Regions from separate parts of the Granulicella pectinivorans genome, predicted to be linked through region 2. Evidence: predicted binding sites of a transcription regulator. Region 2 holds the regulator's gene; the other holds the start of a gene.
What was found. Region 2 encodes LexA, which represses DNA repair genes until DNA is damaged. Its sites were predicted from a motif close to CANTTCGCTTTTTATTCGC; they were not measured.
Positions count from the first base shown of each region.

Region 1: BM400_RS05595 (Y-family DNA polymerase) is a predicted target of LexA. The motif match lies at 5,843-5,861, and genes of this name have one in related genera.

Region 1 is NZ_FOZL01000001.1:1,391,107-1,400,506, forward strand. Features, by position in the region: gene ruvB (Holliday junction branch migration DNA helicase RuvB) at 1-776, shown strand, start outside; gene BM400_RS05575 (DUF4265 domain-containing protein) at 785-1,261, shown strand; gene BM400_RS05580 (DUF2339 domain-containing protein) at 1,428-4,466, shown strand; gene murQ (N-acetylmuramic acid 6-phosphate etherase) at 4,676-5,572, opposite strand; gene BM400_RS05595 (Y-family DNA polymerase) at 5,888-7,243, shown strand; gene BM400_RS05600 (hypothetical protein) at 7,250-7,531, opposite strand; gene BM400_RS05605 (ABC transporter ATP-binding protein) at 7,669-8,694, shown strand; gene BM400_RS05610 (ABC transporter permease) at 8,809-9,400, shown strand, end outside.
Region 2 is NZ_FOZL01000001.1:3,846,039-3,855,438, reverse strand. Features, by position in the region: gene BM400_RS15455 (DUF4097 family beta strand repeat-containing protein) at 1-183, opposite strand, end outside; gene BM400_RS15450 (efflux RND transporter periplasmic adaptor subunit) at 272-1,474, opposite strand; gene lexA (transcriptional repressor LexA) at 1,906-2,511, opposite strand; gene BM400_RS15440 (response regulator transcription factor) at 2,887-3,660, shown strand; gene BM400_RS15435 (hypothetical protein) at 3,650-3,892, shown strand; gene BM400_RS15430 (sigma-54-dependent transcriptional regulator) at 3,926-5,125, shown strand; gene BM400_RS15425 (flagellar basal body rod protein FlgB) at 5,238-5,591, shown strand; gene flgC (flagellar basal body rod protein FlgC) at 5,631-6,062, shown strand; gene fliE (flagellar hook-basal body complex protein FliE) at 6,075-6,371, shown strand; gene fliF (flagellar basal-body MS-ring/collar protein FliF) at 6,393-8,189, shown strand; gene fliG (flagellar motor switch protein FliG) at 8,189-9,229, shown strand; gene BM400_RS15400 (FliH/SctL family protein) at 9,222-9,400, shown strand, end outside.

The DNA.
Region 1 (9,400 bases), 2.5 Mb from region 2:
GGTACCAGCAGACGAGTGGGCCTGCGTTGCAGATTCAGGGGGATCTGACGGCGATTCTGACGAACCTGCGGGAGAAGCAGGTGTTGTTTCTAGACGAGATTCACCGGTTGCAGGCAGTGTTGGAAGAGAAGCTGTATACGGCGCTCGAGGACTATACGCTGGACATCATGATCGGGACCGGGCCGAGCGCGCGGACGCATGTGATGGAGATCAAGCCGTTTACGTTTGTGGCGGCGACGACGCGGCCGGGGTTGTTGAGTTCGCCGCTGCGGTCTCGGTTTGGGATTTTGCTGCGGTTGGAGTTCTACACCGAAGATGAGCTGCGGTTTGTGGTGGAGCGGTCGGCGGAGGTGATGGGGGTGCCGATCGACCATGATGGAGCGGCGGAGATTGCGATGCGGTCGCGGGGGACTCCGCGTATTGCGAACCGGCTGCTGCGGCGGGTGCGGGACTATGCGCAGGTGCGGGCGAATGGGGAGATTACGCGTCCGGTGGCGATGGCGGCGCTGGAGATGCTCGAGGTGGATGCGCATGGGTTCGATCAGTTGGACCGGCGGCTGCTGATGACGATCATCGAGAAGTACGATGGGGGGCCGGTGGGGCTGAATACTTTGGCGGCCGCGTTGGCTGAGGAGCAGGATGCGCTGGAAGAGGTGTATGAGCCGTTTTTGATCCAGATTGGGTTTCTGGATCGTACGCCGAGAGGTAGGGTGGCTACGCGGCTGGCGTATGAGCACTTTGGGATTGAGATGCCTGGGCCGCGTGGGTTGTTTTAAGGGGGCGGATGTCTGAATCGGAAGAAGAGTTTGTGAAGGTTGTGATCGATCTCCCGGACGCTGAGGATGGGGTTGGCGGCGAAGGAGTGTGGTCGGTGAAGGTGGGGGAGGATCGATATGAGATCCGCAATTCGCCATGGCACACACTTGAAATCAACTTCATGGATGTGGTGAGGGCTATCGCTTCCGCCGAGAACAAGAATCCCGTGGTGCAGGAGGTCGTCCGCCGCGGTGGGCACCGGGCGATTCAGATCGTCTTTTGCGACGAAGGGATGGAGAAGAAGGATGTGGTCTTCGCACGGGTGGAGGAGCTTGGCGCGAGCTGCGAGAATGCGGACGGAAAGCTCTATGCGATCGATCTTCCTCCTCTGGTGGACTTCGATAGCGTTGCGGATTATCTCGAAGAGTGTCAGGGGATGGGCTGGCTGGAGCAGCGGTATGCGGCGCAGCCTCAAGCTATGGGAACGGAAGACTTGGTTAACTAGGACATTGTGATGCTCTGGTTCGTGGGTTGTTCGGGGCTCTAGTCCGAAGTTTGTGGATGGGTTAGGCCGGGCCTCCATCGGGGGCTGAGCTTTTCTTTTGCGTCGCTGGCGCTTATGTCTTCAGGTACCCTGCGTAGGTAACGATTCCGGGTCGGAGGGGTGGCGCTTGGAGATTTGGATTCTGCTGCTGGTGGTTTTGGGCTGGCTGGTCGTTCGCGGGTTCGATAACCGCGAGGCTCGCGAGCGGATGGAGCGGCAGGACGAAGAGATCTCCCGGTTGCGGAACCAGATCGCGGCAATGGAGAAGGCGATCGCCTGGCAGATGGCCGCGGTTGTGGCGAAGGCTGAGGCGGAAAAAGCAGCGGAAGAAATTACGATTCGTCCGGCTGCGTATCGGGCGCCGGTGGCTGAGCCTGTTGCGTTTGTGGCCCCTGTCGCTGTTCCGACGGAAGAAGTTTTGGCTGTGCCACCGCCTGTGGCGGCCGCTCCGGTTGTGGCCGCTTCGGTGACCGGGGAGTTCGTGGCGCCGGAGCCGGTGTTTCGTGAGGCAGAGCCTGTTGTTGCGCCTGCGCCTGCGCCTCCACCACCGCCTCCACCTCTTGTTGCAGAGCAGGTGTTCGTTGCGGCGAAGGAGCGGGAGTCGCTGGAGCAGAGGCTGGGGACCAACTGGCTGAACCGGATCGGCGTGACGTTTGTGGTGTTCGGCGTGGCGTTTGGGCTGGCGTATGAGGTGACGCATGTGGGTCCGGTGGGGCGGATTCTGATGGCGTTTGGCGTGGCGCTGGTGATGCTGGGCGGGGGACTCTGGCTGGAGCCGAAGGCTCAGTACAGGGTGTTTGCGCGGGCGGGGATTGGGGGCGGGTGGGCGCTCGGGTTCTTGACCACGTATGCGATGTACTTCTTTCCGGCGACGCAGGTGCTGCGGTCGCAGGCGGTGGACCTGGTGCTGCTGTTCGCGGTGGGCGTAGGGATGGTGGTGCACTCGCTGCGATACCGGTCGCAGGTGGTGACGGGACTGGCGTTTCTGCTGGCGTTTTCGACGGTGACGATCAGCCAGGTGTCGGCGTTCAGTCTGCTGGCGAGCGCGGTGCTGGCGCTGGGGCTGGAGTTCGTGTGTGTGCGGGAGGAGTGGTACGGGCTGGAGATCGCCGGGGTTCTGGCGGCTTATGGAAACCACTTCCTGTGGCTCGACAAGGTGCTGGAGAGCTATGGCGGGCCGGGGCATCCGTTTCCGCTGTGGGGGCAGAGTACGGGGCTGCTGCTTTTGTTCTGGGCGATCTTCCGGGCGGGGTACTGCGTGCGGAAGCCGAAGAGCGCGGCGGCGGAGGGGATGTCGGGGCTGGTCGCGGTGCTGAACTCGATTGGCGTGATGACGCTGATGAAGTACCAGAGCTTTCACCCGGAGTATGCGTTCCGGGCGCTGCTGGCGCTGGGCGCGGTGGAGATGGGGCTGGCGTTTGCGATGCGCGGGCGGCGGAGGCCTGCGTTCGCGGTGCTGGTGACGATTGGGTCGGTGCTGCTGGTGGCGGCGATTCCGTTCCGGTTCCATGGGGTGACGTGGCCGCTGCTTTGGGTGCTGGAGGGCGAGGCGCTGTTTGTGTGTGGCGTGGTGCTGCGCGAGAGGCTGATGCGGTGGCTGGGGATGCTGGTGCATCTGCTGGTGGTGGGGCAGATGATCGCGATGCATGGAGAGATCGTCGGCGGGGCGTGGACGGCGGACTCGGCGTTGGTGGCGACGACGTTCTTCGTGGTCGCGGCGGCGATGTGGGGGAATGCGGAGTGGCTGGGGCGGCGGGAGGCGGAGCCGCTGGGTCACGACATTTCTCCGTATGCCGGGACGCTGATGCTGAGCTCGTTTGCGGCGGCGTTGTGTACGGTCGCCGGGCTCTGGATCGTGATTCCGGGGTGGACGCTGGTGCTGGTGTGGGGTTTGCTGGCGCTGGTGCTGGCGGAGGTAGGGATTCGGTCGCGGTCGATGGGGCTGCGGGTCGAGGGGTATGCGGTGCTGGCGGTGGCTCTGGTGCGGTTGATGGTGGTCAACCTGAGTGCTGCGGGGACGGCGGGTTTTGGGGATGTGAGGCTGTGGGCGGGGCTGAGTGTGATGGCGGGTTGTGTGGCGCTGCATCTGCGTCTGCGGGCGGGCGCGGATGCGGTGCATGCGCTGGAGAGTCAGGGCGTCTCCGAGGTGGTGATGTGGGCTGCGAGCGGGCTGGCGATGTTCCTGCTGTATCTTGAGATCGCTCCGGCGTGGCTGGCGGTGGCATGGGTGGGGCTTGCGCTGGTGCTGCTGGAGGTTGGGATTCGGGAACGGTCGGCTGGGCCTCGGTTGCAGGGGTATGGGGCTTTGCTGGGGTCGCTGGTGTGGCTGGTGGCGGTCAACTTCCAGAGCGGCGCGCAGGCGGGATGGGGAGACCTGCGGCTTTGGGCCGGGGTCGGGGTGGTCGCGGGATGCTTGTTGTTCTATGAGGGGATTGGGCGGGCTCTGGAGGCGGCTTCCCGGGAGCGGTCGCTGGTGGGTGGCGCGGTGATGTGGTGCGCGAGCGCGCTGGTGTCTTCGCTGCTGTACATGGAGCTGCCGGAGAGGTGGCTGGCGGCGGGGTGGGCGGGGTTTGCGCTGGTGCTGGCGGGGGCTGCGCTGGTGAGGGATGGGGCCAGGATTCGGAGCAAGGCGCTGATTCTGGCGGTGATGGTGGTGGCACGGGGTCTGACGGTGAATCTTGCTCCGGTGCTGTTCGCGGGGGAGACGACGGTCTGGCCGCAGGGGTGGGGGAGGGTGGCGTTCTTTACGGCTGTCGGGCTGCTGGGGGCGGCTGTGCCGGTCGGGTTTTTCCTGCGGCGCAAGGCGTTGGCGGAGCGGCACTGGATGGGTGCTGTGCTGGAGCACCCGGAGCAGGTGTTCTTCTTTGCCGTGTTTGCGCTGCTGGCGGCGTGGGCTCCGGCGGAGTTCCATGGCGGGAACCTGACCATGGCGTGGAGCGGGCTGGGTTTGGCGTTTTTCCTGGTGGCGCTGGCGGCGGGGGAGAGGAGCTTTCGGTTGTCGGGGTTGGGGCTGCTGCTGGTGGGCGTGGCGAAGCTGCTGGTGGTCGATATCTGGGGGCTGCCGCAGGGGGAACGGATCTTCCTGTTCGTGGCCGTGGGCGTGGCTTTGATTCTGGTTTCGTTTCTTTATTCGCGGTTTGGGGATCGGTTGAAGGAGTACCTGTGAAGGCAGTTGTACGTTTTCATTTCCCAGTTGTCAGTTGGGCGGGTTTGAGTCTTGGGGCTTGGGGGGCGGACGAGGCGCGACGATTCCCTTTGGGAATGAATCGATGATCTTAAGAGCGGCCTTTTTCGGCATGGCTACAGCCATGTCTTTCCGTTTCGCGGCGGCTGAGCCATGCTCCTTTGTTCCGCTCGGTCTGGTGCCGCTCCGTTTTATTGCTCCAGGGCGGTGCGCAGGATTCCCTTGGCGGCCGTGAGTCTGGCTTCGGCGGAGGCGCGGTCGAGGGATAGCTTGTGCATGACGATGGCGGTCTTGACGGACTTGCCGGACTCTTCCAGGAGGCGGGCGGCGGTGGCCTGATCGCATCCGGTGGCGCTGGCGATGATGCGTTCGGCGCGGTCGACGAGTTTCGCGTTCGTCGGCTTTACGTTCACCATGAGGTTGCCGTAGACGGCTCCGGTGCGTATCATGATTCCCGTCGAGAGCATGTTGAGGACGAGCTTGGTGGCGGTACCGGCCTTCATGCGGGTGCTTCCGGTGAGGACCTCGGGGCCGGTGACGGGGGCGATGGCAATCTCGGCTACAGCGGCCATTGCGGAGTTGGCGACGCAGGTGAGGGAGACGGTGAGAGCTCCGAGGGAGCGGGCGTATTCGAGGGTGCCGATGACATAGGGGGTGCGGCCGGAGGCGGCGATGCCGACGAGGGTGTCGTTGGCGGTGAAGCCGGCGGCGGCGAGGTCGCGGGCTCCCTCTTCTTTGGAGTCTTCGGAGTGCTCGGAGGAGAGGCGCAGGGCGCGGTCGCCGCCGGCGATGAGTCCTTGTACGAGTTCGGCGGTCACGGAGAAGGTGGGGGGGCACTCGCTGGCGTCGAGGACTCCGAGTCGTCCGCTGGTTCCGGCTCCGGTGTAGAAGAGGCGTCCGCCCTGCTGGAAGCGGGCTGCGATGGCGTCGACGGCCTGGGCGATGCGGGGGAGCTCGGCCTGGACCGCCGCTGCTACCTTTGCGTCTTCGTCGTTGATGACGGTGAGGAGGTCGAGGGTGGAGAGCTCGTCGATCTTCGCGGAGGCAGGGTTGCGGGCTTCGGTGGTGAGGGCGGCCAGGTTTTCCATGTTGGTACGATGATCGCGGATGGAGGTGCACGGGGGCAAGTTTGGGTTTGCCTGTCTGGGATAGGAAGGCATGCCCCAGGGGCGAAAGCCCGTTTTGTTGGCGGTCCTGGGAGACCCAAGGCTGAATCCTTGGGGTACCTGGAAGCAGAAGCAGGAACAACAGCAACAGCAAAAGAAGAAGCAGATCCCCTTCGGGGATGACAACCAAAAGGGCAACCGCAACGGCAAAAGACGGCGAACTGGGGGATGTTGAAAGGTTTTCGTGGGTTGGCGAAGAAACGACGAAGCGCGCTTTAGAATGAGACGAGGCGTTTTATGGCGGATGAGGTGCACATTCCGGAGTACGAGGAGGGCTTCCGCCGGTTGCAGGCGGACCGGTTCGGGTTCCTGCATATCGACCTGAACAGCTTCTTCGCCTCGGTGGAACAGCAGTTGCATCCGGAGTGGCGGGACCGGCCTTTGGCCGTGGTGCCTACGATGGCGGATACGACCTCGTGTATCGCGGCGAGCTACGAGGCGAAGGCGCTGGGGATCAAGACGGGCACGCAGGTGGGTGAGGCGAAGAGGATCTGTCCGGAGATCATTCTGGTGGCCGGGTCGCATACGGAGTACGCGAAGTTTTCGCACAAGATTGCGGAGGCGGTGGAGCGATGCTGTCCGGTGGCGCATACGCCTTCGATCGACGAGATGGTGTGCCAGTTGATCGGGCGGGAGCAGGAGCCTCCGCGTGCGCGGAAGATTGCGCTGGAGATCAAGCAGGCGATCAAGGATGATGTGGGCGAGACGCTGCGGTGCTCGATCGGGATGGCTCCGAACCGGTACCTGGCGAAGATTGCGAGCGATATGCAGAAGCCGGATGGGTTGATCGGGCTGCTGCCTTCGCAGTTGCCGCGGGCGATTGCGCATCTGGAACTGAGGGATCTGCCGGGGGTGGGGGCGAAGACGGAGATTCGGCTGAACGCGAAGGGGATTCGCACGATGCCGGAGCTGCTGGCGCTGGACCGGACGGGGATGCACGCGCTATGGGATTCGGTGTGGGGAGATCGGCTGTATCACTGGCTGCGGGGCGCGGCGACGGGGGATGATGGGGCTCCGGTGGCGGCGGAGGTGCAGAAGTCGCTGGGTCACTCGCATGTGCTGGGGCCGGAGCATCGGTCGCAGGAGGGGGCGTGGGCGGTGGCGCATAAGCTGCTACACAAGGCGGCGATGCGGCTGCGGATGGAGAAGTTCTATACGGGGTCGATGGCGGTGACGATCAAGTACATGCTGAGCCGCGAAGAGGCGGAGCGGATGAAGAGCAAGAAGCATACGAGCGGGATCAAGCACTCCGGGTGGGGGATGGAGGCGCGGTTTCCGGACTGCCAGGACACGCTTTCGCTGCTGGATATTCTGCGGAAGATGTGGGCGCAGAGGCCGGTGGGTCCGGAGTTTCAGAAGCCGTTTTTTGTGGGGGTTACGCTGCGGGAGCTGGTGCCCGAGGACGAGTTTCAGGTGGGGCTGTTTGGCGATCCGGATAACCGTGCCCAGCTTTCGAGCGCGATGGATAAGCTGAATCTGAAGTTCGGGCACACGACGGTGCATTTTGCGGGGATGCTGCCGGCGCGGGAGGCTGCGCCGACTCGGATTGCGTTCACGCAGATTCCGGTGCAGTACGGCACGGAGTACATGTAGCGGCGGCTACGATGAGACCTTTGCGGTTTCGACGCCACCCTGCGCGATACGGCCGCGCGTGGATGCGGTGCCATCGTCCTTTTGGACGATGGGTCGTTTGCTGCGGAGGATGTGGATGTTGGGTGGGACGACGGCGAGGAAGAAGAGAACGAAGGCGAGGATCTCGGAGAAGTCGAGGGGGCCTTCAGCGCGAATCCAGAGGGCGACTGAGATCTCGCAGACGATGGTGCAGACGATGACGATGGCGGCGACGCGTTTGGCCCAGGGCCGGTTATCGAAGGGGAGCATGGTTCACCTCGCGGTGCTCTTCGCATCCTTTGCCGGGTGCGAAGCAAACAGGGTGGCAGTGTAGGCCTCCCTTTTCATCATTGTCCAGCCCTTTCGCGGGGCGCGCGGTGACATCTGTCACCTCAGACTGCTGATTCGTGACACTGTTTTGCCGGGGCGGGGTCGCGGATGATTGGTTCTGTAAGCAGGTGACGCAGGACCTTGAGGTGATCGGCATGGCGACGGTAACGGTTTTGGAGGGAGTGCAGGATCGGGTAGCGACGGCTCCGGCGGCGGCCCGTATCGCGGGCCTGGATGGGGTCGTCAAGCAGTATGGCGGGACGCGGGCGCTGGATGGGCTCTCGCTGACGCTGCGGCGGGGCGAGATTCTGGCGCTGCTGGGGCCGAACGGGGCGGGGAAGTCGACTGCGATCCGGTGCCTGCTGGGCTTGATTGCGCCGACTTCGGGTTCGGTGCGTGTGTTTGGGCAGGATCCCCGGGATCCGGCTGCGCGGGTTCGGATTGGGGCGATGTTGCAGGTGGCACGGATTCCTGAAGTGATGACGGTGCGGGAGCATATCGACCTGTTCCGGAGCTACTATCCGCACCCGCTGCCGGAGGCGGAGATTGTGCGGATCGCGCAGCTTGAGGGGATCGCGAACAAGCAGTTCGGCACGCTGAGCGGAGGGCAGAAGCAGAGGGTTCTGTTCGGGCTGGCGCTGGCCGGTGACCCGGATCTGATCTTTCTGGATGAGCCGACGGTGGGGATGGATATCGAGGCGCGGCGGGGGCTCTGGGTGCAGATCCGGTCGCTGGCGGCGCGCGGCAAGACGGTGCTGCTGACGACGCATTATCTGGAAGAGGCGGATGCGCTGGCGCACCGGATTGTGGTGATCAACAAGGGAAAGATTGTGTCGGAGGGGACGCCGGCGGAGATCAAGAGCCACGCGACGGGTGCGCATGGGCGGCGGATTCGCTGCCATACGGCGATGAGCGATGAGGCGCTGTGGGAGATGCCCACGGTGACTGACGTGGCTCGGCAGGGAAGCGTGGTGACGGTGACGGCGGTGGATGCGGAAGTGGTGCTTCGTCGCATGTTTGCGGCGGATGCAACGTTATCGAACCTTGAGGTGACGAGTCCCCTGCTGGAAGATGCCTTCCTTGAATTGACTTCAACGAACTAACGCAACCTGCTGGTGGCGAGGCACGCGATGGGGTGGGCTTTCGGCCCACAAACACAAAGCCCTCTCCACCTTCCGATTCTTCTCAAAATGTTTTTTGTACGAAGGAGAAACACCATGGCTACCAGTGCTCTTTATCCCGTCGCCGGAACTGCTCCGGTGGTGAACATCTTCGTGAAAGAGACGAAGTACGAGTTTCTGAAGCTGCTGCGGACACGCTCTTTCTCGGCCGCTACGATTGGGTTCCCGGTGATGTTTTACCTGCTGTTTGGCGTCGCGAACAGGCATGGCATCGAAGGGGGCGTGCATATTGCGAAGTACATGCTGGCGAGCTACGCGGTGTTCGGGCTGGTCGGTTCGGCATTGTTCGGGATCGGCGTCGGCATGGCGGGGGAGCGGGCCGCGGGATGGCTGGAGGTGAAACAGGCGAGTCCGATGCCTCCGGCGGCGTATCTGTTTGCGAAGTGCATGGCGGCGATTGCGTTTGGTTTGATCATCGTCTCGATCCTGACGACGATTGGCGTGACGATGGCGGGGGTTTCGCTGAGCGGGGTGGAGCTTGCCAAGATGATGGCGTTCACGGTGGCGGGCTCGACTGCCTTCGCGAGCATGGGGCTTTTGCTGGCTCTGGTGGTGCCGGCGAATGCGGCTCCCGGGATTGTGAATCTGATCTATCTGCCGATGTCGTTCCTGAGCGGACTGTGGGTGC
Region 2 (9,400 bases):
ATGGGCAGCGATGTGAACCTGGTTATCCGAGCCCGGACGCAGGTGGACGTAGCCTGAACCGGTCGCTACCGTCACATTCGGCGAGCCCGACGTCGAAAGCTTGCGCTCGAAGTTGTGGTCCGCGGCAAAGGCGGTCACGCTTGCGAAGGTAAGGGCCAGCGGAAGAAGCGATTTCTTGAACATGGGACTCCTCATTGCGAATCGTTCGATAGTTGGATGCGTTGACTGCAAAGCTCGTTCCATCCATTTCGGGCCAAACTCCACGCCCGGATTATTGCTGCAAAATCACATCCTGTCCGAAGTCGAGACCGCTCAACACCTCGGTCTTCGTGCCATTCGAAAGCCCGGCCACAATCGTCACCTTGCGCTTACCCGACTTCTGCGTCGCATCCGGCACTTCGACGGCGGCATTGCGATCCTTGTCGTAGATCACCGCCTGCTCCGGAATCGTCAGCACCTGCTTATGCTCCTCCAGAAGAATCTCGGCGTTCGCGGTCATATTGGCCTTTAGCTCGCCACCCGGATTGTCGATCGAGATGCGCGTATCGAATGTGGTGACGTTATCCTTTTCGACGCCGAGCGGCGTGATGCGGGTTACGTGGCCAAGAAACGTATGGTCGCGGAAGCTCTCCACCTTGATCCGCGCCGGCTGATTCAGATAGATCTTGCCGATGCCGCTCTCATCCACCTTGCCCTGCACGTAGACTTGGCTCGTATCGCCCACCGTCATCACCAGCGTGGCCGTCGAACCCAGCACCAGGATCGAGCTGACCGCGTCGCCAATCTCGATATCCCGCGAAAGGATCGTGCCATCCATCGGCGAAACGATGCTCGTATACGCAAGCTGCTCTTCCAACTGCTTCAACGAAGCCTGCGCCTGGGCGACCTGCGCCTCGGCCTGATGCATCTTCGAGGTGTCGACCGTAATCTGCGCCAGTCCCTTGTCCTGGATATTCTTCGCCGAAAGATACCGCTGCTGCGCATCGTCCAGCGCCTGCTGCGAGACCACCCCGATCGAAGACATCTGCCGCGCACGGTCGTATGTATGCCGATACATCGGAAGATCCGGTGCCTCCGCATTCACGCGGTCGAACTGGATCGCCGCCGCAGCCGCGCGCGCATTGGCCTCAGCCGCCGCAAGCTGCGCCTTCTGCGCAGCCACCTGGTCCAGAATCTCCTGCTGATCGAGCTGCGCCAGGATCTGACCCTTCGTCACATGAGCATTCACATCGACAAAGATCTTCGTCACAATCCCCGAAGCCTTCGACTTCACCTCGACCTTGGTCACGGGCTGCACCTTGCCGGTCGCAACCACGGAGTGAGCCACATCACCGCGCTCCACCTTGGCCAGTTGCGAACTCTCAAACTTCGGCTTCGTCCCATGGGCAATGGCGATCGCGGCGGATCCGCCCACAACGACAACCGTAAGGAGAATCCAGAGCCAGAGCTTCGAGCGTTTCCTGCTGGTCGACATGATGATGTTTCCTTTGTGAAGAAGATGCATGGGCTACACACGGGGAGGACTGTTCAAGCCAAAATACGCAGGGAAGCGCGCAATGGTTCCGTAGATCTGCCAGAAAGCAACGCGTACGGAAGTAAATTTTCAGATGGACTGGATAGTCCTGTGCATCGGGTCTCGAAAGCCCGCGCAGAGACGCGCAACAGATCCCAGACGACCGGTTCACAGGAAAGCGGAGCCCGCAACCCACTCTTGCCCTCGCGGCGGATCTGTAGGCGTACCTTCAGAGGCTATATGCTCCCGCGAGCCAATCCGTCCGCTCAGCGAGGCCGTGTCGGATACCGACCCCCGCAATGGCGGTCAACCAGGATGCAGCAGAACACGGTGCAACGGGGGAACGCCCTTATACCATCATCCCAAATCGCGAACCCCGATAACCTTCAGCCTTATGCGTACTTGCGCAGCACGCCGAGCACCTTGCCCTGAATGCTCACGCTCGTCGCCGGCGCATAGATCGGCGCCATCTCGTGGTTGGAGGGCTGCAGCCGGATCATCGTGCCTTCGCGATAAAAGCGCTTCAGCGTAGCATCCGCTCCGTCGATCAACGCGACGATAATCTCGCCCTCACGCGCCGTCTTGGTGCGCTCGACCAGCACATAGTCGCCGCTGACGATATGCTCATCCCGCATCGAATCCCCACGTACTTCCAGCGCAAACACCTCGCGGTTGCCGATGATGTCGCCCAGCGAGATCGATTCCGCGCTCTCGATCGCCTCCACCGGCTGCCCCGCGGCGATACGCCCCATCAGCGGCAGGCGCTCAAACCCCTTCTTGCTCGTCCGCGCCGGCAGCACGTCGATCGAGCGGCTGCGGTTATGCGCCCTCTGCAACAGACCTTTGTTCTGCAGGTTCGTGACGTGCTTATGCACCGTGGCCAGCGAGTTCAGGCCAAGCCCCGTCGCAATCTCTTCGTACGAAGGGGAGTAGCCATTCTTCTGCGTAAAGCCGGAGAGAAAGTCGATGACCTCTTTTTGCCGCCGCGTGATCGCCATGGCGTCAATTGTAGCGAATAAAAAGCGAACTGGAGGAGAAAAAATGACATCAACATTCCGAACGGGTTATTTACCAAAAAGATGCCCATTTTGGGCCGCGGGATCGAAGTCCCATTTTGGAACCACGGAACGCAAATCAGTCACTTCGATCTTGCCTCATCCACACATCCAGGCAGAAGGTAGAACCACGCAGAAATTGTTCTAACAAGGAAAGCCGCGATTCCAGCAAAGGCAAGCGCACTTCGTGGCAAGTCCCGGCACAACCATGCCGGGATGCAGGTTGGCCTTTTGACGCGGAGATATCTTGATCGTTGAGATCTCTCCCAACGTTTCGTACGCAGAGCAGTTCACAAACGGATCGGGCCAGGAGATGGAATGCGTGTATTGATCGTGGAAGACGATACATCGTTGGGGATGTTTCTGCAGAAGGGTCTGCAGATGGAGGGCCACAGCGTGGCCTGGGTGGGGGATGGCGATGCGGCGCTCGAACGAGCCGCGACGGAGCGTCCCGATCTCATGGTGCTCGACCTCGGTCTGCCCAAGCGGGATGGCGTCGAGGTCTTGGAAGCCATGCAGGGCCTCTATCGCGGTATGGGCGTCATTGTGCTCACCGGACGAGCCCAGGTCGAGGAGCGCGTGCGCTGCCTCAACCTCGGGGCGGACGATCTCCTGATGAAGCCCTTCTCGCTTCATGAGCTGACCGCGCGGTGCCGCGCCCTGCTGCGGCGTCGCGAGCAGTATGCCGATCCCTCCCTCCGCTCGGCCGATCTGGAGCTCAACCGCATGGACCGTCGCGTCACCCGCGGTGGCCGGCCCGTCGATCTGACCGTGAAGGAGTTCAGTCTGCTCGAGTATCTCCTCCAGCATCGTGGTCGCTGCTGCAGTCGCGCGGAGTTGCTGCGTGAGGTCTGGCAGATGTCTCCCGACGCCGGGACGAACGTCGTCGATGTCTACGTGAACTACCTGCGCAGGAAGCTCGCCGTGGGCGGAGACGCGTCTGCTCCGGTTATCGAGACGGTGCGCGGCGGGGGCTATCAGGTCGGTCGCGCCATCGATGCCCCCGGTCCGCCGAACTCCACCTGCGCTCATCCCGTCCCGAGGATGTCCGTATCGGGCCCAACGCTGGCAGGAGCCCGCTATGGAGCCTGAGCAAGAGCTTGTCACCGGCAAGACCCGCATCCTGCGCGAGCTCGCCGCCTCACTCCACGACATGGCCCAGCCCCTCACGGCGCTGCAATGCCGTCTTGAGATCGGACAGATGTTCGGCACGCCCGCTTCCTACGAGGAGGCGGTGCTGGAGGCTTTGCGCGAGAGTCAGCGTCTCTTCACCGCCGTGACCTCCATGCGGGAGATTCTGCGGCAGGCACTGGAACAGAACTAGACGGGTGGTCCCCGGCGGACAGGAGAAACTAGGATGGCATCGGCGGCGGGGCAGACAGGGCAGATGGCCGGATCACGTACGGTCGTGTTGGCAAGCGCGGATACTGCGTTGCGCGAACGTCTCAGGCAGAGCCTCACCGGGCTTCGCTGGCAGGTTCGCGAGGCCGGTGGCGGAGCCGAGGCGATCGAACTCATGGAGCGCTCCCGACCGGAGGCTCTCCTGGTCGATAGCTGGCTTCCGGACCTTGAAGTCGGTGAGTTCTCCGGCATGGTCCGCACTCTCTATCCCGCGCTCGATCTCCTGCGCGTGGATGGTGTCTCGGACGCCGGCACCGCCCGCAGTCCACGCCGGAACGAGCTGCTGCATGCCCTGCGCGAAGCCCAGGAAGAGTTCGACCGACCGGCCGCCGTCGAGCCGGACCCCGCTCCGGTCGCACGGGCCGTCGTACGCGATATCCGAACAGCCGCCCCCACCAGCGGACTCGCCGACATGGTCGGGACCAGCGAGCCCATGCTCGAGCTCGGCCGTATGATCCGTCTCGTCGCCCCCCGCTCCACCACCGTTCTCATCGAAGGCGAGACCGGCACCGGCAAGGAGGTCGTCGCGAAGGCCGTGCATCGCCTCAGCCTGCGCGCCGCCAAAAGCTTCACCGTCCTCAACTGTGCTGCGATCCCTGAGTCGCTCCTCGAGGCTGAGCTCTTCGGCCACACCCGCGGGGCCTTCACCGGAGCCGTCCAATCCCGCACCGGACGCATTGAGGCCGCTCACGGCGGCACGCTCTTCCTCGACGAGATCGGCGAGATGCCCCTCGCGCTCCAGGCCAAGATGCTGCGTTTCCTCGAGTACGGTGAACTCCAGCGCGTCGGCGACAACGAGGTCATGCGTGTCGATGTGCGCGTCATCGCCGCCACCCATCAGGAGCTCGAACGCCGCTCAAAGGAGGGTACCTTCCGCCTCGACCTCTACCATCGCCTCGCCGTCTTCCCGGTTGAGGTCCCCTCCCTCCGCGACCGTCTCGGTGACATCCCCGCGCTGGTCGATTACTTCCTGGAAGGCATGGGACGCGAGCAGCCCCGCAAGCGCCTCTCCGGACCGGCGATGACGAAACTCATGTCCTACGCCTGGCCCGGCAACGTGCGTGAGCTCATGCATGTGCTGGAACGCGGCGCGATCCTCTCCGGCGAATCGCCCGAGATCGCCGCCGAAGAGATCCGCTTCGGTCGTGGCCGTTAGCGCAACGAAGTCAGTCCTCCCCCAGGCCATCCCGGGTCGATAAGAGCGCTCTCATCCGAGGGCGCTTTTGTTTGGTCCCTCACATGCTTCCTTCCCAACCGGAGGCATTCGCATGCAAGTGACCACCCCAATGAGCGAGGCGCTGAAGCGCTACCTCGACCTCGCCAGCGACCAGATGAAGATGACCGCAGGCAATATGGCCAACGTCGACACCCCCGGCTTCAAGACCCAGGGCTTCGACTTCGAGCGCGAGTTCCAGGCCCAGCTCAACGGCCTCTCCCAGGTCCCTCTCGCCACGGCGGGCGACGTGGACGGCCTCGTCTCCCGTCCCGACGGCAACAACGTCTCCATGGACCGCGAGTCGCTGCAACTGGCCAAGACGCAGCTCCAGTTCCGCACCGCCGTCGAGCTTCTCAAACACCAGTACTCCTCCGTCATGTCCGCCATTCACGCCGAAAGCAAGTAGCGAAACGCACAACGTAGAACGTACAACGGGGAACGTCTTATGAATCTCTTCGGAATGATGGATATCAGCTCATCGGCTCTTCGCGCGGAGCGTGTACGCGCCGAGGTCGTAGCCTCGAACATGGCCAACGCCGAGACCACCCGCACCGAAGACGGCGGCCCCTACAGGCGTCATCACGTCGTCTTCGCCGCCGCCTCCAGCCAGACCTTCGGCAGCATGCTGAACAGCCAGATCGCGACCCCAGGCGGCGTCTCCGTCGCCGGTGTCGTCGAAGACCAGAGCGCGGCCCTCAAGCGTTTCGACCCCGGCCACCCCGACGCAGGCCCCGACGGCTACGTCAGCTACCCCGACATCAACCCCCTCACCGAGATGGTCGATCTCATGGGCGCACAGCGCGCCTACGGGATGAACGCCTCCGCAGTTCAGGCAGAGAAGGGGATGGTCTCAGCCTCGTTGGACATCTTGAAGTAAACGGAGAAGCACATGGTCATCGGCGCATCAGGCATAGGACAGATCGCAACAAACATCACGCCCCCACGACTCTCCGGAGCTCCCGGCGAGATGCCCTTTGGCGGCATGCTCCGATCCATGATCGATCAAACCTCAGCCCTCGACGCGAAGGCGTCGGACGCCGTCTCCGGACTTCTCAGCGGCAAGGGCGTCGAGATCCACGATGCCATGATCGCCACCCAGAAGGCCGACATGGCCTTCGAACTCGCCCTCCAGGTCCGCAACAAGGCCGTCGGCGCCTACCAGCAGATGATGGGTATGCAGTTCTAACCGCACGTCACGGAGAAGGCCTTGGCAGACCCCAAACAACCCGCAGGCACGGAGCTCGCCCGCACCGCCCCGGCGACCGCGACGCAGGCCTTGGCCGCCATGCACCAGGTGCGCGACCGCCTTATGGCCCTGCCGCCCCGTCGCCGCAACCTCCTCCTCGGCGGCATGCTCTTCGTCCTTGCCGGATGCGCCGCGCTCACCTGGTTCTGGCAGCGTCCCGACTGGCGTGTCCTCTTCTCCGGCCTCGACGCCCGGGACGTCCAGACCGTCTCCTCCGAGCTCGCCGGCGCTGGCATCCCCTTCCAGACCACCCCCGACGGCTCCAGCCTCCAGGTCCCCGCCGACGCTCTCGACAAGGCCCGCATGGAGGTCGCCGCCAAGGGCATGCCTCAGACCGGACGTCTCGGCTTCGAGCTCTTCGACAAGCCCAACTGGGTCGGCAGCGAGTTCGACGAGCGCGTCAACTACCAGCGCGCCCTCGAAGGCGAGCTCGAACACACCATCGCTTCCCTCGGCGTCATCCACTCCGCGCGCGTCCACCTCGTGCTGCCCCAGCAAACCCTCTTCGCCAGCCAGGACAAGATCGCGAAAGCCTCCGTCGTCCTTAAGCTTCGCCGCGCCTCTCTCACGCCCGAGCAAATCGACGCCATCCGCTCCCTCGTCGCCAGCGCCGTCGAAAACCTCTCCCCCGACAACGTCACCCTCGTCGACGCCGAAGGCCGTCAGAACCTCCAGGCCAAAGGCCGGGGCAGCGCCGCCCATGCCGATATGGAGCAGGCCCTCGAAGCCAAGCTCATCGCCATGCTCGAACCGCTGGCCGGTCGCGAAAACGTCCGAGCCACGGTCAACATCGCCTACGACGACACCACCGTCGAGCGCACCGACGAAGTCTATGACCCCGCCCAGAGCGCCACCCTCACCATGCGCAAGACCGAGCAGATCTCCGCTCCCAGGCCCATCCCCACCGGCATCCCCGGAACCGCCAGCAACACCCCTGCCGCCGCTCCCGCCGCGTCCGCGCAGGCTGCCGGGGCCGCCGCAGCCGCGGGCACACCGCCCCTCCTCAAAGAGGCCGCCCCCGTCTACCCCACCGCCGCCGCCGGTGCCAGCCAGACCTCGACCGAAGAGCAGGGAACCTACGGCGTCACCCGCCACGTCGTCCACACCGAAGAAGGCGCTGGCCGCATCCGGCGCGTCACCGCCGCCGTCGTCGTCAACGATCGCCAGATCACCGAAGGTGCCGGCAAGACCCAGCACGTCACTTGGAAGCCACGCTCTCCCGACGAGATGAAGCACCTCGAACAACTCGCGCAGGCCGCCGTAGGCTTCGACGAAAGACGCGGCGATCAGGTCGTCATGTCCAACGTAGGCTTCCACGCGAACGTTCCCGATATCCCCCTCGCCCCCATGGCCAAGCTCCTCGAAGAGAGCAGGAGCTTCCTCGCCCAGCAGCCAAGCCTCTTGCGCACCGCCATGATGGGACTCATCGCCTTCTGCGTCGTACTCTTTGTCCTTCGTCCCGTCGCGAACCAGATCTCCGCCGCCCTCAAGGCGCCCGTACTTCTGCCCGCCGGCTCGCCCACCGGAACCACCGAAGTCGAACCCAACGCCCTGGCCGAAGGTACCGCGACCCCCAGCCTCCCCACCCCGGAACCACATCACGCCACCATCGGCCTTCCCGTCCTTCCCATCAAGAGCCGCACCACCCTGCAGGCCCAGGCCATCTTCGATCACGTCTCGCGTCAGATCGCCCGTGAGCCCGCCCAGAGCACACGCCTGCTCGAAGTCTGGCTCGGCGCGCAGGAAGGAGACGCGTAATGGAAACCCTGCAACTCCCCGAATCCTCCAGCTTCACGCCCGCCGAGATACCCGGCATGCGCAAGGCCGCCATCCTCATGGTCACCCTCGGCGAAGAGCTCGCCAAGCAGATGTTCCAGTCCCTCACCGACCAGAACGTCCAGCGCGTCACCGAAGAGATCATGACCCTGCGTTCCGTCACCCCCGAGGAGACCACGCAGGTCCTCACCGAGTTCTACGGCCTCCTTGAAACTCAGCAGTACATCGGCCGCGGCGGCCCCGAGTACGCCCGGAAGCTCCTCACCGAGGCCTTCGGAGCCGCCCGCGCCGAAGAGCTCCTCGCCCAGGTCCGCATCCTTCAGGACCGGTCCGCCGGCGACCTCAAGATCCTCCAGAAGATGGATGTGCAACAACTCAGCAAGTTCCTCGAAAACGAGCACCCGCAGACGGTCGCACTCGTCCTCGCGCATCTCGACGCCCGCCGCGGCTCCAGGGTGCTCATGCACCTCAAGGAAGAGACCCGCGTCGATGCCGTCCGGCGCCTCGCCGAGATGCGCCAGTTCTCCCCCGAGATGGCCCAGCAGGTCGCCCTCGTCCTCAATCGCCGCATGGAGGCCATGGGCGAAGGCCGATCCCGTCGCTCCTACTCCGGCTTCAAGGTCGTCGCCGAGCTCCTCAATATGCTCGACCAGGAGTCCTCGAAGACCATCCTCGAAGAGATCGAGACCAGCCAGCCGCAGCTCGCCATCGGCATCCGCACCCTCATGTTCACCTTCGACGATCTCCTCACGGTCCCCGCCATCGCCATCCGCGAGATCGTCGGTGCAGCCGACAAGCGCAACCTCGCCGTCGCTCTCAAGGGAGCGAAAGACAGCATCCGCGCCCACCTCTATAAGGCCATGAGCTCCCGCGCCGTCGAGATGCTCAAGGAAGACATGGAGACCATGGGCCCCGTCCGCTCGAAGGACGTCCACGCCGCCCAGCAGGAACTCCTGCAACTCGCGCGCCGCCTCGAAAGCGAAGGCAAGATCGTACTCAGAGTGGAGGCCGAAGATGCATAGCGAACACGTCGAAGTAAAGATGCGCATGGGCGTCATGAACACCCCCGGCGAACTGCGTGGAGAGGTCACACCCCTCATCTTCCAGTCCGCCTCGCGCCGCTCTGTCCCCACCGAAGCCGAAGCCCTCTTCAACCCAACGCGCGCCGAGGAACAGGCCGAGATCGTCGACGG